Linked DNA regions of Prochlorococcus marinus str. SB. The protein of the gene in region 1 interacts with the protein of each later gene in a pairwise test. Links are inferred from orthologs where the notes say so. Each region holds a gene or a part of one and is shown in the gene's direction. Other genes may lie near its edges. The genes, in order: dnaA and dnaB.

Region 1 (3,143 bases):
ATTATGATTTCGCCCTCTTTCTGAATACTTGACAAGTCTGAAAGCAATAATGGCAAATTATTAGCTTCATTAATAGTTGGAATAATAATTGAGATTTTTGACAAGTCGATTACTTTCTATTTTCAATATCAATAAGTGTATCTATATCAATTTTTTTATCTAAAAACTTATATCTTAATTTTGTTGAAGCAAAATTATCAATTGTATTTTGAAGAACATTTTCTGTCCCCCACTTTATGTTTATAAAAGGTAAATATATATGCGATGACATTATTTTTTCTGATAAACCAATAAGCCAATATCCTCCATCATTAGATGGTCCTAAAATAAGATCATTTTGTTGAAGTTCTTTTAGAGTATTCAATAAATCTTGATGGCATAAATCTGGAAGGTCAGTACCAATAAAAATAATATTTTTGATCTTATGTCTTGCACAAAATTTTTTGTTGATAATTATTTGCCTTTTCATTTTTTCTCCCAAGCAGCCTTTCCCCTGTAAATTAAATTTTTTGATGCCTAATTCTCTAGTCCATCTTTTACAGTTACCTACCCCCAAACCAGATATAGCAATAGAAATATCAATTAGTTTATTTTCTTGGAGAAATTTTGCAACTGAAATAGTGTGATTGGTCATTACACTTTGAACCTTCGCAGAATTACTTTTACCTATATCTTTAGATAATCTTGTTTTGCATCTTCCAAAAGCATGCCATTTTGCCATGATAATAAGTAATGCTTTATCCAAAAATTTATTGCGATTTAAAATAATTATATGCCTATAAAAAATAAAATTTTTCTTTTAAATTAACATGATGGTTTGTTAAGTAATTTTAAATTTGTCGTGATCTTGTGATTTCCTAATGGCCAATTATTAAATTCCAACTAGATTAATAATCTAGAGAATAAAATTTTGCAAGCAATTAATCCTATTTGGACGGAAGTCCAACAATCACTTCAGAAAACTTTAAGTAAGCCTTCATTTGAGACATGGATAAGGCCTGCTAAATTTAATTGTTTTGAAAATGGCTTATTAACTTTAATTGCTCCAAATACATTTTCCAGTGATTGGTTAAGAAAGAATTATTGTCAAACTATCGAAAAGGCTGCAACAGAAATATGCGGCCATGATGTAAAAGTTGTTTTTAAATCTGAAACAAATATAAGCAGCGATTCGACAAATAAAGAGAACCTAGATGAACAGATTGTGAATCATAAAACAAAATCATTTCCTAATAATAGTCAAGATATCTCTTCAAAAAATCGATCCAAAAATCCCAACGGTCTAAATTTACGCTACGTCTTTAAAAGATTTGTTGTAGGTCCAAATAGTAGGTTAGCTCATGCAGCGGCTCTAGCAGTTGCCGAATCACCCGGGAGAGAATTTAATCCATTATTTATTTGTGGTGGAGTAGGTCTCGGTAAAACTCATTTAATGCAAGCAATAGGCCATTATCGAGTAGAAATAGATCCAGAAGCAAAAGTTAAATATGTATCTACAGAAACTTTTACTAATGATGTTATTAGTGGTATTCGAAGAGATGGAATGACAGCTATTCGAGATAAATACAGAAATGTAGATTTGATTTTAATAGACGATATACAATTCTTAGAAGGTAAAGAGTATACACAGGAAGAATTTTTTCATACTTTTAATGCTCTTCACGAATCAGGAAGTCAAATAGTTATTGCAAGTGATAGGCCACCAAATCAATTGTCGGGAATTCAAGAAAGATTAATTTCTAGGTTCTCAATGGGCATGACGGCAGATATTCAACCACCTGATCTTGAGACGAGGACAGCCATCCTTCAAAAAAAAGCAGAACAAGAGAGGATGAGTCTTCCAAGAGATTTAATTCAATTTATAGCAGGTAGATTCACTTCGAATATTCGAGAATTGGAAGGAGCATTTACTAGAGCTGTTGCATTTGCATCAATAACAGGCTTGCCAATGACAGTCCAATCAATTGCTCCAATGCTTGATCCGAATAGTGTTGGAGTAGTTGTTACTCCAAAACAAGTTATTAATAAAGTGTCAGATTTCTTTAAAGTTTCTACTGATGAATTGATCAGTTCAAGTAGGAGAAAACCAGTAAGTCAAGCTAGACAAATAGGTATGTATCTTATGAGGCATGGGACGGATCTAAGCTTACCAAGAATTGGAGATGAGTTTGGGGGCAAGGACCATACAACAGTAATGTATGCTATTGAACAAGTTGAAAAAAAATTATCTATTGATCCAAATATTGCAAGTCAAGTTCAAAAAATAAGAGATTTACTTCAAATAGATTCAAGAAAAAATTTATAGTTTTACTATTAACTAGAAATGAAATTTATAGGATCTTGATCATATCTATGCCTTAAAGGTAACTTATCTATTTCATTGATATCACTGAGCGATTCAATTCTATTTAATGATTGCCTTAATAACCTTGCTGAAATGATTGGCATATCTCTTGGAACTGAGATTCTATTTTTTAAGTATCTTAAAGAGATTCCTGAAAGTTTTTTAGGGACTAATACTTCACCTGTGATCATATGGCTCAAAGCTGATCTCAATGATTCGTCAAAGGATTCTTTATTGTATGGGTTTACTTTTAGTAAATTGTCTTTATGCTTTATCACTCTTTTAAGAGCAATTGTTGCATAATATTTTGACTCATAATTTTGGTTATATTCATAATTACCTAAACCCTCCCCAGTATCTATTAGCTTTGAGAAAGTAATCTGTTGTTCATTTCTTTCTTTATAGCATCCTCCCATTTGTGGGGGTAAATCATGAGAATGAGTATGAAAATCTCCTTGAGTGCCTCTATAAGCACTTGTTCCCTCAAAAAGGGTAAGCCAGTTATCTACATGACGATAATTAGATCTTAAATTAAACCCTTTATAATAAATAAGTGATGCATTCATTCTCTCCATATAGGGAATAAAAATTATATCTCCAACACCAGGCTCTATATCACCCGTGTTAGAAACTGATGGATCAACAAACCCTGATTTTGAGCTATGTAAGATTTCATCGAGTTTAGAAATGGATTCTTTAAATCTTTTTTTTCTAAAAGAGTTATCTATAAAATTAAAGCTTTCTCGGCAGAGCCAATCACACCAGGATCTGAAAATTTCTCTTTCTAACTCTCGAATTT
Region 2 (3,265 bases), 590 kb from region 1 along the record:
TTCCTATTGGACTTACATTGTACGCAATAGGTCAAAAATTAGGAGTTGGAGGATGGGCTCTAGTCCTTTGGGGGATTCCATTGAGGCTTGTGGTTGTTTATCATGTAACTTGGCTAGTCAACTCCGCGACGCATTGTTGGGGTAAAGCACCATTTGAAAGTGGTGATTCATCTAAAAATAATGCATGGGTTGCTGCATTAACCTTTGGAGAAGGTTGGCATAATAACCATCATGCATTTCCCAATTCGGCAAAACAAGGATTATTTAAAGGTCAGATAGACATAACATGGGAACATATTAAGATTCTTGCGAAATTTGGTTTTGCAAAAAAAGTAAAGTTACCCTCTAGGTCTTATTATTAACTATATTGTTCAATATTTTCATGGCTAAAAGAATACAAGTCGCATTAACTGAATCAATCGCATCTCTAGGTAAAGAAGGAGATCTAGTTGATGTAGCACCAGGATACGCAAGAAATTTTCTAATACCCTATGGCAAGGCAACGAATGTAACACCAGCAGTCCTTAAACAAATCGAGAGGAAGAAAGAAAAAGAAAAAATCGCTGCTGATAAATTAAAGCAAGAAGCTTTAGATTTCCAAACTGCATTATCTACAATAGGAAGGTTCACTATCAAAAAACAGGTTGGAGAAGATGGTGTCCTTTTTGGAACGGTTACCAATGGTGATGTTGCCGAAGCGATAGAAGCGGCTACTAAAAAAGAAATTGATAGAAGAAACATTACCGTTCCTGATATTCATAATTTAGGTTCCTTTACTGCAAAAATAAAATTACATCCAGAAGTAAATGCAGAAGTAAATATTGAAGTAACAAGTTAATCAATTTGTTGCATTATTTTGAAAAGTAGCCAGAGTATATATCTAAGCAATTAAAGATATGGTTTCCGTACCTTTTCCAAATAATGGACAAAATAAAAATTTTAAAAAGGATTTTAATAGTGAAAATGCTGGATTAGTTCCTCCTCAAAACGTTCAAGCAGAGGAAGCTGTTCTTGGTGGCATACTTCTTGATCCAGACGCGATCGGAAGAATTGCAGACTTAATTAAACCTGAAGCTTTTTATATAAATGCCCATCAAGAGATTTATAGAACAGCATTAATGTTGCATACTCAGGGAAAACCAACTGATTTAACATCAATGAGTGCTTGGTTAGCAGATAATGGATCACTAGAAAAAATTGGAGGAAACAGCAAACTGGTAGAACTCGTTGAAAATGTTTCCTCTACAGCTTCCATAGAACAAGTTGCTAATTTAATTCACGACAAATTCATGAGAAGGCAACTTATTAGATCTGGAAATGAAGTGGTTCAACTAGGTTTTGATCAAACTCAAGATACTAATGAAGTTCTAGATAAAGCAGAGCAAAAAATATTTGAAATCAGTCAAGAAAAACCTTCAAAAGGTCTGACTCAAGCAGCTGAAATCCTTACAAGTACTTTCAATGAAATAGAGTCAAGATCATTAGGTACTTCAGTAGCTGGAATTCCAGTTAATTTCTACGATCTTGATGCGATGACTCAAGGTTTTCAAAGAAGTGATTTAATAATTGTTGCTGGAAGACCTTCAATGGGGAAAACTTCAATAGTTCTTAATCTGGCTAAAAATGTTGCACAATCTCAAGACTTACCTGTGTGTGTATTTAGCCTTGAAATGAGTAAAGAACAGTTGACATATAGACTACTTTCTATGGAAGTGGGAATCGAAAGTGGCAGGCTAAGAACAGGAAGATTACAGCAAGATGAATGGCCATTACTCGGAGAAGGTATCAATTCATTAGGTCAATTACCAATATTTATAGATGACAAGCCTAACTTAAGTGTTCTAGAGATGAGATCTCTGTGCAGAAGATTAATAGCTGAACAAAAAAAAGAACTTGGATTAATTGTGATTGATTATCTGCAATTAATGGAAGGATCAACCCCTGATAATAGAGTGCAAGAACTTTCACGAATAACAAGAGGTCTTAAAAGCATGGCCAGAGAATTAAAAGTACCAGTAGTAGCATTATCTCAGCTTAGTAGAGGGGTTGAGTCTAGAACGAATAAAAGACCAATGTTAAGCGATCTAAGAGAATCAGGATCTATTGAACAAGACGCAGATTTAGTATTAATGATATATAGAGATGAATACTATAATCCTGAGACTGAAGATAGAGGAATTACAGAAATCATTGTCACTAAACATAGAAATGGACCCGTAGGAACTGTTAAATTATTATTTGAACCTCAATTTACGAGATTTAGGAATTTAGCTAATTAAATCGCTCCTAAAATGCAAGATCATCACTCAACAAATGAATCTTTTGACGTCATCGTTATTGGAGGAGGACATGCAGGATGCGAAGCCGCTATAACAACAGCAAAATTAGGTTTTTCTACTGCCTTATTTACAATCAATCTAGATAGAATTGCCTGGCAACCGTGTAACCCTGCAGTTGGGGGACCAGCAAAAAGTCAGTTGGTTCATGAAGTTGATGCATTAGGTGGAATTATTGGTAAATTAGCGGATGAGACAGCTATTCAAAAAAGAATATTAAATGCAAGTAGAGGCCCAGCTGTATGGGCATTAAGAGCTCAAACAGATAAAAGAGAATACTCAAAAAGAATGATCGAAATACTACAAAATACAGACAATTTATCTTTAAAAGAAGCAATGATTACTGAACTGGATATTGCAAAAACTGAACAAATTGGATTGAACTCAAAAAAAATCTCAAAAAAAAGAATAAAGGGTGTAAAAACATTCTTTGGTAGTTATTATTCAGCAAGATCAGTTATCATCACAGCTGGTACGTTCTTAGAAGGAAGAATATGGATAGGAAATAAATCAATGTCAGCTGGTAGATCTGGCGAACAAGCAGCACAAGGTCTTACTCAGAATTTGCACGAAATTGGAATCAAAACAGAACGTTTAAAAACAGGTACTCCAGCAAGAGTTGATAAAAGAAGTATCATTTTTGATGAATTAGATATTCAACCAAGTACTGCAGCAGATAAATATTTTTCGTTTGACCCGGATATTAAAAATAATATGCCCCAAGTTAGTTGTCACATCACAAGAACAACTACCAAAACACATCAACTAATTAGAGACAATTTACATTTAACTCCAATTTACGGCGGTTTTATTGATAGTAAGGGGCCAAGATATTGTCCATCAATTGAAGATAAAATCGTCAAATTTGCTGATAAAGAATCACATCAAATTTTCTTAGAACCAGAGGGAATTAATACCCCTGAAATATA

The links.
Region 2: the proteins of dnaA (region 1) and dnaB interact in binary tests that used the Escherichia coli proteins (3 or more experiments, as listed by UniProt). The link is inferred for Prochlorococcus marinus str. SB from one-to-one orthologs.

Annotation. Positions count from the first base shown.
Region 1 is NZ_JNAS01000002.1:93,498-96,640, reverse strand. What follows is about bases 304-3,107. They hold dnaA (chromosomal replication initiator protein DnaA), read left to right. Parts: upstream 304-910; coding sequence 911-2,305; downstream 2,306-3,107. Other genes in these bases: EV02_RS05745 (glutathione S-transferase), read right to left, coding at 2,314-3,107; EV02_RS05735 (TIGR04282 family arsenosugar biosynthesis glycosyltransferase), read right to left, coding at 304-721. In the rest of the region: EV02_RS05730 (TIGR04283 family arsenosugar biosynthesis glycosyltransferase), read right to left, coding at 1-104; more of EV02_RS05735, read right to left, coding at 110-303; more of EV02_RS05745, read right to left, coding at 3,108-3,143. UniProt on the Escherichia coli protein: Plays an essential in the initiation and regulation of chromosomal replication. Binds in an ATP-dependent fashion to the origin of replication (oriC) to initiate formation of the DNA replication initiation complex once per cell cycle.
Region 2 is NZ_JNAS01000002.1:679,761-683,025, reverse strand. The notes cover bases 162-3,087. They hold dnaB (replicative DNA helicase), read left to right. Parts: upstream 162-896; coding sequence 897-2,279; downstream 2,280-3,087. Other genes in these bases: mnmG (tRNA uridine-5-carboxymethylaminomethyl(34) synthesis enzyme MnmG), read left to right, coding at 2,292-3,087; rplI (50S ribosomal protein L9), read left to right, coding at 383-838; EV02_RS02730 (acyl-CoA desaturase), read left to right, coding at 162-362. In the rest of the region: more of EV02_RS02730, read left to right, coding at 1-161; more of mnmG, read left to right, coding at 3,088-3,265. UniProt on the Escherichia coli protein: The main replicative DNA helicase, it participates in initiation and elongation during chromosome replication. Travels ahead of the DNA replisome, separating dsDNA into templates for DNA synthesis.